Regions from separate parts of the Desulfosalsimonas propionicica genome, predicted to be linked through region 2. Evidence: riboswitches for the same ligand, from Rfam matches in the RefSeq annotation. Region 2 holds a riboswitch; each other region holds the start of a gene.
The links. Region 2 has a riboswitch for cobalamin ahead of HNR65_RS12045 (hypothetical protein). Riboswitches for the same ligand answer to the same signal wherever they lie in the genome.
Positions count from the first base shown of each region.

Region 1: it holds a riboswitch for cobalamin, as region 2 does, so the genes downstream of both, cobT (nicotinate-nucleotide--dimethylbenzimidazole phosphoribosyltransferase) here and HNR65_RS12045 (hypothetical protein) in region 2, are expected to answer to the same signal.
Region 3: it holds a riboswitch for cobalamin, as region 2 does, so the genes downstream of both, HNR65_RS03470 (TonB-dependent receptor) here and HNR65_RS12045 (hypothetical protein) in region 2, are expected to answer to the same signal.

Region 1 is NZ_JACDUS010000001.1:489,115-494,572, forward strand. It holds gene sat (sulfate adenylyltransferase) at 1-1,075, opposite strand, end outside; gene HNR65_RS02140 (sugar phosphate isomerase/epimerase family protein) at 1,246-2,067, opposite strand; gene cobT (nicotinate-nucleotide--dimethylbenzimidazole phosphoribosyltransferase) at 2,932-3,993, opposite strand; cobalamin riboswitch at 4,377-4,582, opposite strand; gene cbiR (cobamide remodeling phosphodiesterase CbiR) at 4,623-5,458, opposite strand, start outside; gene HNR65_RS02155 (radical SAM protein) at 5,446-5,458, opposite strand, start outside.
Region 2 is NZ_JACDUS010000007.1:26,646-32,103, reverse strand. It holds gene HNR65_RS12065 (TonB-dependent receptor plug domain-containing protein) at 1-496, shown strand, start outside; gene HNR65_RS12060 (TonB-dependent receptor plug domain-containing protein) at 545-2,617, shown strand; gene cobO (cob(I)yrinic acid a,c-diamide adenosyltransferase) at 2,725-3,294, shown strand; gene HNR65_RS12050 (hypothetical protein) at 3,406-3,612, shown strand; cobalamin riboswitch at 3,787-3,989, shown strand; gene HNR65_RS12045 (hypothetical protein) at 4,159-4,500, shown strand; gene cobN (cobaltochelatase subunit CobN) at 4,446-5,458, opposite strand, start outside.
Region 3 is NZ_JACDUS010000001.1:818,214-821,734, reverse strand. It holds partial or broken gene HNR65_RS03470 (TonB-dependent receptor) at 1-1,351, opposite strand, end outside; cobalamin riboswitch at 1,472-1,657, opposite strand; gene HNR65_RS03465 (TonB-dependent receptor) at 1,701-3,521, opposite strand, start outside.

The DNA.
Region 1 (5,458 bases), on a different contig from region 2:
CCATGCCGTCGCACTTGTGGCAGTAGAAGGTCCAGTCAATGTTTAAGGGCTCGCACAGCAGGGCCTTGCCTTCTTCTGCCGGAGCCGGGATCTTGTTGAATATGGTCTGGGCTTCAAACATGCCGTAAAAGTCGCCCACGCCGGCATGGTCCCGGCCGATGATCATATGGGAGCATCCGTAGTTCTGGCGGAACGTGGCATGGAGCAGGGCTTCTCTGGGGCCTGCATAGCGCATATCCAGGGGATAGCCGCCCTGCACAACCTTGTCGGGCACAAAGTAATTGTTGACCAGCACGTCAATGCATTTGACCCGGACCTCGGCGGGGATGTCGCCGGGTTTGAGGTTGCCCACCAAGGAGTGGATAAAGCAGCCGTCGCTGACTTCAATGGCGATCTTGGCCAGGTATTCGTGGGAGCGGTGCATGGGATTGCGCAGCTGCAGGGCGGCGACCTTCTGCCATCCACGTTCCTCGAAAATTCTGCGGGATTCTGACGGGCGCATGTAAATGCCCTTGTACTTGGTGGGAAATTCAGCTTCAGACAGAACCTTTACCTGGCCGGCCAGGTTAAAGGGTTTCTGGTTCATGACCATCTGCACGCCCGGATGCTCATCTTCTGCAATCTTCCAGAATTCTTCCGGAGTGGGAGTGCCTTCGCCCATGAAAACCTTTTCGCATTCATAGCGCTTGTTTTCCTCGGTCATCTCAAATTTCTCGGTAACCTTCATGGTGGCCATGATTTCGTTGGTTTCCGAATTAAACAGGGCGATTTCGTCGCCTTCGCTGATGGCGCCGGCCTCTTCCTGGCTTGCCGACAGGGTCACGGGCACGGGCCAGAATGTGCCGTCTGACAGCTGGTAGTTGTCACAGACACTCTTCCAGTCCGCCTTGGTCATAAAGCCGTCCAGGGGTGAGAAACCGCCGGTGCCGAGCATGATCAGGTCACCGCGTTCCCTGGGAGACAGCGAAACCTTTTTCAATCCTTCGGCTTTTTTCTTTTCCGCTTCCAGTTCCGCGCCTTCCAGCAGACAATTGATCAGGCCCTTGCCGCCATGCGGGGGAATTAGATTCGACATGTCAACCTCTCCTTTCAAATGATGTTGGTCATTTCACAAAACCCGAAACAATTGCTAACGGGCATCTCGCCTTATACACCTCCTGATGTAAAGGAATTTATCTAATAAGAACAGCCGGATTTGTCAAGGCAAATCAAGGCATTTGCCGGGTGCGCTCAGCAATAAAGAACTTATTGGAACCATTTGTGATTTTCCAGAAACAAAAGGCTGTGCAACAGGTCTTCCCGGCGGTGGGGTTCCAGGGTGATAACAGGCCCGGGGCCGGCGGTTTTCAGCCACTCATGCAAGGGCGTGAAATCGATGATGCCCCGTCCCATTCCCAGGTGGTCATCGGTTTTTCCGCAATTGTCGTGCAGGTGGAGCTGGCGGATACGGGGACCGAGTCTGTTGAGCCACTCTGAGAGAGAAAACGAGCCAAATACGGTCAGGTGTCCCACGTCAAGACAGAAACCGGTTGTCTCTGGATCGGTTTTTTCAAATAAATCCATCAGGTCTTTTGGGTCGGGTTCGTAGACGTTTTCCAGCACCAGGCGGATGCCATGGTCCCAAAGGGCATAGCTGTGGGTGTTCCATGTGTCAGCCGCCCTTTTGTACCACTCCTGCCGGATAAAGCTGTAGCGCGCCGGGTCATAGCCGGCATGGCAGACCATGGTTTCCGGGCCCAAAACCTCTGCAGCCGCCCGGGCCTGTGTCAGCCGCTTGTGGGTTGCCGACCGGATTTCCGGATCTGGCGATCCCGGTGACAAGTCCAGAAACGGTCCGTGTACCGTCACCCGGCACCCGGCATGGGCAAACCGGCGGCCCACACGGGAGAAATCTTCCGGTGCAAACCGGTCCAGGGTCTCAGCGTCTAAGCCGATTTCCGGCTGAATTCGGTTTTCCGCGAAAATTTCCAGCCAGTTTTCCTGTGAATCCATAAGCCAGGTAAACGGGATGTTGACCTGAACATTTTCAAGGATGCGGGTTTTTGCCGAATCAAACATTTCTGCCATAAAATTCCTCTTGTTTGCCGGCCCAGGCGGACATTGGCTGAAATATAGCATATACTGCAATGGATATGAAGGCCATGGATAAAAAAGTTCCCGCCCGGCCTGTTCCAAACATCCAGACGCTGCCATCGGAATTTTGCAAGTTTTGGGGAAGGAAGTCCGGAGGGCGTGGGGGCGGGTTTTTTCGCTCCTGAGCCTTTTTGCGGATTCAGCCAATGCCTCCGCCGAAATTTCAAAAACTCGGCCTTACGGCCTCAAACAGTTTGAAATTTTCCGGCTCCGGCAGTGGCTGAATTTTTCCGCAAAAACGCTCAATGTCGCTTCAAAAACCCGCCCCCCCGGCCCTCCGGGCTTCCCTGGCGAGCCATTGCAAGCTCGATTTTTCTGCAAAGGAAATTGGAAAAGCCCTCCGGATTGACCTACACCTGAGCCATTCTCGAACTCAGGGGCGTTTTTCGGTAAAAACGCAGTAGTGTTCCTATTCCCAGAATGCTGGCCATGTGGCGGGGTCGGGGTGGGTTTGTTTGGCTGCATTGGAGCGGTTTCGGCCAAAGATCGGCCCGCGGGCCTGGCGCCCGGAATTTCAAACTGTCTGAGGGCGCCTGCGCCCGAGTTTTTGAAATTCCAGCCAGGGCCGCGGGCCGATCGCCGAAAGCGATCCGCAGACAAACAAACCCACCCCGACCCCGGTACATGCGCAAATCCTGACAAATTTTTTTCAGGGTTTGCTGTATTTGATCATATTGATCAAATTTGATGGGGTCGCAAGAAGTCTTAAAACAGATATAACCGTCAGGCGATAAAAAATAACTTCCTGATTTTACATAATACAGCCTGTAAAAAAGACTTTTTACAGGCTCATCAAATTTACTGTTTCTGGGCGTTTCTGATGCTGACTTCCTCAAATGTCCGGATTTCGGCCAACACCCGGGTTGCGGCATCCAGAAGTTCCATGGCCAGAGCCGCACCCGTGCCTTCCCCGAGCCGGAGCCCGAGATCCAGCAGCGGCTCCATGCCCAGCCGGTCAATCATGAACTGGTGGCCGATTTCCACGGAGCGGTGGCTTGTAAACAACCATTTTTTGGCTCCCGGGGCCAGTTCGCAGGCAATCAGGGCCCCGGCCGTGGCAATCAGGCCGTCGCACACCACTGGAAATCCCAGGGCAGCCCCGCCAATGACGAGCCCGGCCAGACCGCCGATTTCAAATCCGCCCACTTTGGCCAGCACGTCAACGGGGTCTTTCGGGTCCGGGGTGTGCAGGTCCAGGGCCCCGCGGATCACCTCGATCTTGTTTGTCAGGGCGGTGTCATCAATACCCGTGCCCCGGCCCACGAGTTTTTTCGGGTCAATGCCGGAAAATGCCGCAATCACCGCAGAAGAGGGGGTGGTGTTGCCGATGCCCATATCCCCGGTGCCCAGCAGGTCCACCGAATGTGCAGTGTGGAGCTGTTCGGCAATGCGGATGCCGGCCTCAATTGACAAAATAGCTTCCCGGCGGGTCATGGCGGATTTACGTCTTAGATTATCCGTCCCTTTTCGGATTTTTTCATGAAAAATCGGCAGATTTTTTTCAAAATCATGGTTTACGCCCAGGTCCGCCGCCCGGACTTCCGCGCCGGCGTGCCGGGCCAGGACGTTGATTGAGGCCCCGCCGTCCACAAAGTTGTAAACCATCTGGGCTGTGACTTCCTGGGGAAAAAGGCTTACACCTTCCGCCACCACGCCGTGATCACCCGCGCAGGTAACGATGACCTTGCGTTTCAAGTGCACATCCAGGCTTCGGGCCATGCCCGCCAGGCGCCGGGCCGCGTCTTCCAGCATTCCCAGGCTGCCGCCGGGCCGGGCCTGATCAGACAGCCGGGCCGCGGCCTTTTGTTCAAATTGTTCATCCGGGGGGCGGATTTTTTCAATGGCTTCGTTAAGGTTCATTGTGTCTCTCCTTTTTTCTGTATCTGTTGGGTTAAAATACCGCAGCCGGGTAACATCAAAAAAAGTTGCTGTTCGTGCCTGGTTCTGTAATTTTCGCATGATGCCGACCCGGTGGCGGTTTGCTCCCTGCTGACCGCTTGCGCGCTCAATGCGACTCGCAAACCACCCCCGGGCCGGCATCATGGCCGACTGCGTGCAAAGTTTCACCAAGGGGGTCGAAAGCAACACATCCAAGTCTTAAAAAGCGTTGTTTTCATGCCCGGCCGCAGGGCTTCCTTCCTGAAAAAACAGCGGACGCGGTAAAAAGCTTTTAACAAAAAAAGGGTCCCGACCGGAAAACATGGGTTTTCCTGCCGGAACCCTTTGCCATCGGATTCCGTAAATTCGCGTTTTTTACACGTCTTCTGACTTGCCGGATTGAAATCCCGCGCGGGCCTTCCCGCCGGCCTGAAAACCGGCAGCGACCGCAGGGCCATGGCCCTGCATGCGCGCGGGCGTTTAGCGGTTCACAGCGCCGGGAGCGTCACGGGTTTGCACCGTGTTCCGTTTGCAAAAAAACGCCCTGTTCAATTGTCTTAAAATTTTTAACCAAGGGGTGCCGGCAAAGTCAAGCAATATCTGCAAGGCCCTCAGGAAACAAGGCCCTCCAGGGCCGGAAGGGATTTGCTCAGATCATTGAAGGAAAATACCTCCAGACTCACAGTGCCGCAAAATCCCTCCAGAATTCGCGATACAGCCGGAACATGCCGGGCATCCAGGCGATGAAGGCCCAAATGGCCCCGGCCGGCGGCCACGTCGCCATATAAATGCAGGATCGTGATCCTGGGGCGGAAAAGTTCAAAGGTTTCAAGGATGTCAAAATTGTATTCCAGCAGGTGGCCGGTATCCAGGCATACGGAAACATCCATGGCTTCTGCCACTGGCTCCATCCATTCTGGCGGATAATCCAGGTTTTCAATGGAGATGTGCCGGGGGGCAATCCCGCTCTGGACCAGCAGCCGTTCCAATGCATCAATGGCCCGTTTCTGCCATTTTTGCACCGTGCCCGTATCTGTGCTGTTTTCTTCAAAAGGCAGATGCAGGGTCCAGGTCACGGGCGCAAGGGGCCGGGCACGGTCTGCGGCCGCCAGGATGCGTTCAATGGCTTTTTTCTGCCGGCCGGGGACCGCATCTGTGATGTTGACATCTGTGGGCAGGTGCACGTTGTAGGAAATTTGTTGATTTTTTGCCAGGGCGGCCATTTGCCGGATATCGTTTTCAGGCGGCAGGTGTTTGGCAGGTGCGCTTTCAAAAATGAGCACCTCGATTTCGTCCACAAACGGCGCCAGCATGGAGACATTGGGCAGAATGTGGTCCGGGTAGATAAACGAGGGGCAGGCCAGGGAAAAGCTGAATTGGTTTTTATAGGACCGGGGCAGGGGCGTATAGGGATGTTTTCCTGTAATATCGGTTTTACGGTCGGTCA
Region 2 (5,458 bases):
AGACAAGATCAGCGGAACTTTCATCAGTCCCACAGAGTATACCTATCTCAACATTGGAGAAGCCACTGTTTCAGGCTTTGAGGGCGAGCTTTCATATAACCTGGCCCATCTCCTTAATTTGTCAACCTGGCAGATAAAACCTTATGCCAGTTTTGTCTACCTCCTGGACTATACAAATGAAGAAACCGGTGAAGACCTGGAACAGATTTCCGAATACAAAGGGGCGTGCGGGATACGGGTTCACGACTTAGAAGGCTTCTCAGCCGCATTCAACCTGACCTACACAGACCATTTGACTGACTATGGCGGCGAAAAACTGCCCAGTTATGCAGTGGCCAATCTTTCAGTGGAAAAACGGCTTGTCAATTGGGGCCGTTATGGAGACATGAGCCTGCGCGGCGAAATAAAAAACCTTTTTGACAGGGATTATGCCCACAAAGACGGTTATCCCATGCCCGGACGCAATTTTGCCATAGGGCTTCGTTATCAGTTTTAAGTAAGGACAGGCGACAAAAACCAAATCATACGGACATGGAGGACCGCGATGACGTGCCACATAAAATTGTGTGCCAAACTGCTTCTGCTCATACTCGTGTTCGCGTGCGCCCCGACGGGAGTTGCAGCCTTTGCAAATGAGGCAAAAGACGCAAGGGAAAGCACTGGAACGCAGGAACCCGGGGAAGCAAAAACAACCGAAATGGATGACATGGTGGTCAAGTCCACCAAGATCGAGCGCAAAATTGAGCATATCACGGACTCGGTAACCGTTGTCACCGAAGACCGGATCAAGCTGGGGGGCTTTACAGACACAACCGAGATTCTTCGCTTCACCCCCAGTGTCGAGTTCAAGCAGGCCGGCGGCCCGGGCCAGTTCAATTATCCAAAGCTTCGGGGATACGATGATGGTCATTTTCTGGTGCTTGTCAACGGTATGAAGATCAATGAGGCCTATGGTGCCGGAACCGGCCATTTTCTCGGGCATATCGACCCCCGACTGATCGGATCCGTGGAAATTCTCCGCGGCCCCCAGGCCTCATTGTACGGCTCGGATACCACAGCCGGCGTGATGTCCTATACAACCATAAGCGGGGAACCTGGTGTTCATTACAATGTGGGGACCGAATACGGCTCCCTGGAATGGAAAAAGGGATACGGCAGCGTGCGGGGCGGTAGGGAGACCTGGGATTATGCCGTGGCTGCGGCCTACACCGACAGCGGCGGGGTCCACGACGAGGAGTATTACAAAAACCTGTCCCCTGCCCTTAAACTCGGCTGGCATCCCGGCCCTTTTGATGTGGAACTGGCCTATTTGTATGTCAAAAGCGAGTTTCAGGCGGCTGAACTCAATGAATCCAATGAATTCCTCGAGAACCGGGATGCGCATTATGCCTTTCAAACCCCGGACCCGAATAACGCCAACGAGTATGAACATCACATCACCACCCTGAATATCTCCCACCGGATCAATGATGCCTTTCGCCAGAAAATGATGCTGGGCTGGTTTGAGAAAGATCATTACCGCAATGACAAGGATGATGGTCTGCTGGGATATGAAACCGCACCCTTTGACAATTTTACCTATGACGGGGTCGCATATAATAAGGGTGAGGCCGTTCCGATTTACGATAAAGGTACAGGCGAGGCATATGGCTACGATCACAAGAATCTGATGACGGACTACAACCTGATATGGGATATGCAGATAGGCAATGCCGGTTCCAATACCATGCTTTACGGGTTTGAATACCTGTACCAGGAAGGCGGGAAATGGGGGCGGTATGGCGATGTCTCAGCGGATACTTACAACTACTCATTTTATGTCAATGACCAGTTAATGCTCCTGAATGACGCCATGATTATTTCCGCCGGCCTGCGGCGGGATGAACATGAAGTCTATGGCAGTGAGACCACCGGCAAGCTCGGCTCGGCCTATACATTTCTCCGGACCGGGACCACCCTGTTTGCAAACTACGGGACCAGCTTCAGGGCCCCCACGTTTTCCAACCTCTATGATCCGTCCTATGGAAACCAAAACATCGAACCTGAGACCGGCTGGACAGTTGAAGGCGGTGTTCGCCAGGAATTCATGAACGGTCGGTTAAACGCGGAACTGACCTATTACTACTCGGAATTGGATGATGTCATTGTTTTTGATCACACCATCGTCAATCCAAGACGGGACTCGGGTTATGGCCAATACGCCAACCGGGATTCCCAGGAAGTCAGCGGCCTGGAATTCTCATTTGGCGCAGCCCTGACCGACCACCTGAATCTTCGCGGCAACTACACCTATACCGGATCGCACAGCAAAGAGGCCGGAGAACGCTACCGAACCGTCCAGATCGCCAGAAATAAAGGCAATATCAGTCTTTTTTATGAAACGGCAAAATACAATTTCGGGGTTACCGGCTATTACTGCGGCCCGCGACTGCGCTGGAAAGGGGACCTCGAAATGGAGGATTATTTCCGGCTGGATGTTTCCGGCCGCTACGAGGTTTATGAAGGCCTGAACCTCTATGGCCGCATCGAAAACCTGCTGGACGAAGCCATCGAAGAAGGCCTCGGGTATGAACAGCCTGGTTTTTACGCAATCATGGGCATTGAATATTCTCTTTAGCATCAACTGAAATAGCTGCGCCATGAAATCCCTTACGCCATAGGCGATGTGAAGACGAAATTTCAGGGCAGCAAAATCGACCTCATGACCGCTGCCCAGGTTGCAAAATGGCAGCTGAAATGGCGACTGGAGGAACAAATCAAATGAAAAAAAGATTGAAAAAAGGATTATTGATGGTGTTTACCGGAGACGGCAAGGGCAAGACCACATCCGCCCTGGGCCTTTCCCTGAGAAGCGCGGGCCATGGGCTTAACGTCTGCTTCATCCAGTTTATCAAAGGCTCCTGGAAATACGGGGAGATGGATGCGGTGGGCCGGTTTGACGGCCTGATCGATTTCCACGTTATGGGCCGTGGCTTTACCTGGAAATCCGACAACCTGGAAGAGGACAAGGCGGCTGCGCGCGAGGCCTGGGCGTTTGCCCAAAACGCCATAAATTCCGGCAAGTATCATCTGGTGGTCCTCGACGAGTTTACCTACCTGCTCAACTACGGCATGGTGGATATGGATACGGTTCTCTCGGCCCTTGCGGGCAGGCCTTCCGGGATGAATGTGGCCGTCACCGGCCGCGACGCCCCGAAGCCGCTCATGGCCGCGGCTGACCTGGTATCGGAAACCAGGGCCCTCAAACATCCCTATCAAGCGGGGATCACGGCACAGAAAGGCATCGAGTTTTGACTCTCCATCGCCTGCTCAACTTCAGTACCCATCCGGGCGAAACCGGGTTGACCCATATCTGATTGGAAAAACAAAATTTTTATTAAGGCCAAAATTCGAGGGGGTATTTTTATGTATCTATACTGGCGCATACAGCAGGACCTGAACTGCCTGGGCGAAGTGATCCGCTTTCATGATCCCGCCTTTGCCAACGCCTTTCACAAATGGGTGCGCAAGAATTTCAACAGCATTGCCCTGGCAGAAGACTTTTACCCGGACGAGGACTCCTCCAGGCACTTCATGGAAACCAATCATGCCGGAACTGAGACAACGGTCTGACCCATTGTTATAAAAATCGCAATATACGGAAAAGGCGAACTCGGTAAATGCTTGCCCGGATCTGGTCTTTGGCGACGAGGCTTTTATCAGCTGTTTCCGCGCCCGGCGCCACCCGGTTGCAGACATAGCTCCTTTTTTCCGGAACTTTCCCTTGACAGTCTGCTGTGCAGCCAATATGAATAAAAGTGTTAGGGTGTAGTTTGCTTAATAGGGAATCCCGTGAAAGCCGGGAGCGGTCCCGCCGCTGTAACCCCGATCCGTCTCATGATGACGGAGACCTTTTCAGCCTTTGTGCGCCACTGTAGGGCTCAAGCCCCATGGGAAGGCCGCTGAGAAGGCGGGGGAGCCAGAAGACCTGCCTTGACCCATATATCGGTGTTTCTGCGGAGCTACAGATGCCGAACCTGATGGACAGCTCCGAATGGACAAATTGTTCCATTCGCAATAGATGAGGGCCAAGAAAACTGGGTGCAGCCCTCCAGACACCGTTGCACGTGTCTGGAGGGCTTTTTTATTTGGAAAACCCTTTAAAATAAAGAGGCTGCTATGATGAAGCTTTTTGCCGCCCCTAGCCATCCGGCATGGCAAATGAGCGAACCTGTCTATGTTATTCGGTACGGCAAATTTTTCCGCACGGTGTATCACCCGGAGGGATGGTCGGATGTGCCGGATTACGAACTCAGCGTTGATGGCAGGATCTATCGCACACCCCATCACAAACTGGGGGCAAGCGAGGAGGCGGATTATGTGATCGGAAGGGACCATGGGCTCTACCGGGCAGCCGGCCATCCGGATAAGGACGATGCTTCTGCTGCTGCGCCGGTTTTTCCGTTTCACTCAGCCTGCTCGTCGGTTGCCGCCTCAACCTCGCCTTCCGCATCCAGATAGGCATTCCTGAGGGCATCCAGGGTTTCCGCGTCCGTCCGCCACATGCCTCGCTGCACAGCTTCCAGGAGTTTATTCAGGATGTTTTGCAGGGCATAGGGGTTGACCTGCTTCATCCATTCCTGCATATTCGCGTCCAGGGCCACTTTCCGGGCAAAGCGCTGATACATCCAGTCATCCACCACGCCGGCGGTAGCATCCCAGCCCAAGATGATGTCCATGGCCTTGGATATATCGCCCGCGCCTTTAAATCCGTGGCGTTTCAGACCTTCCAGCCATTTGGGGTTTAACAGGCGCGCGCGGAAGATATGCCGGGCTTCCTCAGTGGTGGTGCGGACCGCTGCCCGGTCCGGATCGGCCGAGTCGCCGGCCAGAGAAAAGGGTCGGCCTCCGGTCACCGCGTGCACGGCCGTGATCAGGCCGCCGTGGTAGTTGTAGAAATCCGTACAGCTCATCATGTCCTTTTCCCGGGTGTCCTCGTTTTTAACCGTCACCGACATCCGGGAAAGTGCCTTGCGGAAGCTCTTTTCCGACGACTCGCCAAAGCTGTTTTTTCCGTAGGCATAAGAAGAGCACTGAATATACATATTGCCCAGGTCATCAACCGTCTCCCAGGCCTTTGATTCCACAAGCTGGGCCACGCCCGCGCCATAGCTGCCGGGAGCAGAGCCAAAGATGCGGTATGTGGCCTGACGGAAAGCGTCTATTCCTTCAAGCCCTTGTCCGGCCAGCTCCGCCAAATCCAGGGTGACATGGCGACGGATAAAATTGGTCTCAGGCGCCTCGGCAAGCGCAGCCACCATCTGCACCGCCTGATCGATCAAGTCCACAAGCAGCGGAAAGGCATCGCGGAAAATGCCGGAAATTCTCGGGGAGACGTCAATGCGCGGCCGGCCGAGTTCGGCTGCGGGAATAATTTCAACACCGCGCACATTGCCGGAGCCTTTCTGCCATACCGGCC
Region 3 (3,521 bases), on a different contig from region 2:
TATCCAGGTAATCATAGCGCATGCCGGCTGTCAAATGGAGCCGGTCGAAAAGCGTGTAAGTGCCCTGACCGAAAACCGCCCGGCCGCTGATATCCATCTCGGTTCTGCGTATCTGCTGCATATTCTGGTTTGTTCTTTGCATCTCAAAGTCAACATTGTTTTCTTCAGTAAAGCCGTAGATCCCCAATAACCACTGAAAAGCGCTGCTCTCCTGGACAGAAGAGATGCGGACTTCCTGGCTTAAAAGAGTATCTTCAAAGCCAAAAATATTATTTCCAAGAGGCGCTGGAGTGGAGTCAAAGTCTATACCACTTTTGCTTTCGTAATAAGATCTGCCAGTAACAGAGAGAATATTGAAGGATTCACCTTTGTATTGGATCCGCAAAGTCTGGCCATTACCTTTGTTTTCTCGATAGTTTTCTCCGTCATAGGCAATAGTGTGGCGGCATGTTTGTGAAGGGCCACTGAGAAATCGATAATAGCCTATCCCTTCATCTTCCTCCATAAAATCAGTGATCAAGGATATGTCCCACACTTCGGAAGGAGTCCATCGAAGCGTGGCCCTTCCGTTGTTATGGTCTGTCCTGCCCGCATCGTCTGTGTTCTTGTATACATTTTCCATGAAGCCATCCGAGTCTTCCCTCTGCCAGCTAAGCCCCATATACAATTTATCTTTTTGCACCGGCCCGCTGACTGTTCCACCCGTCCGGAAAGAATCGGGATTGTTGCCGGAGGCATCATAAGCTCCGTATTCACCAAATACCCTGGCCCTGAAATGGTTGCCCGGTTGTTTGGTGATAATGTTGACAACCCCTGATTCGCTGTTTCTGCCATAAAGGGTCCCCTGGGGCCCCTTGAGGACCTCGATGCGTTCAATGTCAAAAAAATCAGGATTGTGCATGTAATGGAGAGGATAGTTCAGGCCATTAACATAAAAACCGGCAGGGCTGTATATGGATGTGTCATACGTAGAGATGCCCCGAAATACGATCGTATTTCCGGCAGTGCTGTGTTTCATATATACGTTCGGGGAAAAACGGGTCAGTTCATTGACATCTCTGATATCAGCATCTTCAAGCTGGACCGCCGAAAATACAGAACTGCCAATGGGCACATCCTGGGCGTCTTCTTCTCTTTTCCGGGCGGTCACCGTCATGGCGCCAAGTTCGTGTGCCCCGGAGGCCACCTCTTTTCCGGCGATGAGCGGAATGTCTTGCTGTTTCTCAATGTCTTTTGCCTGTGAGGCTTTTAACAAAGCCCTGTTGCCGGCAAAAGCGGAATCCGCTTCAAAAAAAATCAAAAGCCCGGCAAGCACGAAAAAAAACCGAAACAATGCAACTTGTAATTTCATAACGTCCCTCCCTGTCTGTAAAAATAAAAAACCCCGAACCGAAGATGAAACTTCGATCCGGGGATGTCCCTTTTTTACCACCGCGATCGCTTCTGAGCCTGCTTTCGCCGCGAAAGCAGGGACTCAAGATTTGTCCAGGCAGGTGTTCTGACTTGCGGATCTGCCTACCGGCTGCGCCTTCCCATTCATAAAAACAGTGGCTTATTGGGCAGCTTTCGTCCCCGCTTACAGCCGCGGGCCGGTCCCTGATTCACACAGGGTTCCCTCTTAAGCTTGATTCAAAGCACCTGAACAACTTTTAAGATGAAAAATGCCAATAAAAAATATTCAATAATCCGGTTATCCTGATTTAAAACCGCACCTCATACCCAATTTTAAAAAACCGGGGCATTCCGTAATATACATAGTTGTCTGTGTCCTTGTTGCCGTTGATCTCAACCTCCTGATCAAACACGTTATCAACGCCGAAGGTGAGATATCCTTTGGGCAGCTTGTATTTTCCGCTGATGTCGAGTGTCGAGATATCATCCAGGTCATCCGGACGGCTGGTGACATAATTGAAATTCAGGGCAAGGCTGAACATGCCGCCGTCATATGCCGCGCCCGCAGAGGAGCTGAATTTGGGGCCGGTCTGGTATTGACTGCCGTCGGGATCTTTGGCAACCGGGTCGCACCATGTACCCGAAGAATAAAAGGAGATCCGGCTGGACCAGTTATCCCGGCCATGAAAGGGGAAAAGATCAACATTCCAGTCAACGCCAAGACTTTCATAGGTGCCGGCGTTAAAGTATTCATACGGGTAGCCGCCGCCTTTATAGGATTCAATCTTGTCCTTGTAATCCATGAAAAACCCGGATAACCGGATCTTGCTCCATGCGTTTGTAAACTTGACCCCTGCGTCGTAAGTCCAGCCCTTTTCCGGGGTCAGCTCCGGGTTGCCTTTCAGCAGCCAGGAATCATAGTACAAATTGTTAAAAGAAGGCGCCCTGAAGGCTTTTGCCGCATTGGCAAACAGATTCACGGATTGATTCAGCCGGAAATTAAGCCCCAGGCTGGGAGTGAATTCATCCTGGTCTTCACCGGCGGCGTCCGCATAAATCAATTGCTCCCGCATGCCCAGATCGATTTTCAGCCGCTGGAAAAAGCGCTTGCTGATAATGGCAAACACGGCAACGTCATTGCGGTAATGATATCCATATCCGGTTTCAAAGTTGGCAGCGCGATGAATATATTCAAAGCCGGTTTTGACTTCAGCAGTCAGGAAATCAAATTTGGCGTCTGTTGATAAACCGGTATTAAAATGCTTGTTTTTACTGATCCCGTCCAGGATTTTGGAAGGCTGGTATTCGTATGTTTTTCTCTCTTCATCCCCGTATTTGTAAAATGCTTTGAATCTCGCGTTTTCGGTCTCATAGCGCAGGTTGGTAAAAATTTCATACTGCTCCTGCTCATTGGTGTCCATTACCTGACCGGTTGTGGCGTCATATGTTTCATAGCCGGAGTCCACGTAACTGGCCAGGCCGTCAAAATATAAATTTTCCGCGATATTGGCGTTTACGCTGGCTGAATACCGGTGAAGCGGTCTGGTATCGCTGTATTCGTTATCCGCAAAGTCATCATTGCGCTTAATTGAATTCATATGCTGATACCCAAACCCCACATTCACCCCTGGCCCGAGGTATTGCAGATGATGGTTGTGATAGCCGTAATCCCCGAATTCCACGGATGCCGTTGTCTGTTTGTGAACGGCATTCTTTTTGGTGATAATATTGATGGCCCCGCTCATGGCATCGGCACCGTACTGAATGGAAGATGCCCCTTTCATAACTTCAACCCGTTCAATGTTTTCAAGCGAAAAATTGGATAATTCATAATTTTTGTTTCCGGAATTTTGAATGGGCATGCCATTGATCAGGACCAACTCGCCGCCTTCAACTCCGCGAATCGACAGCGAACTGCCCATTCCGGCTTTTACACCCATGGGTGAATAACCCTGAAATGAAAACCCGCCGATCCGGCGCAGGGCGTCAATAACGTTGTTGCCGCCGGTGCGCTTTAATTCCGCGGCTGAAAAAGACTGAATAAATTGCGGGCTTTCTTTTTCCGGAGAAGGAAACCGCTCAGATGTGACCACAATATCTTCCATGGCCGTGGCATTGTGAGCGGATCG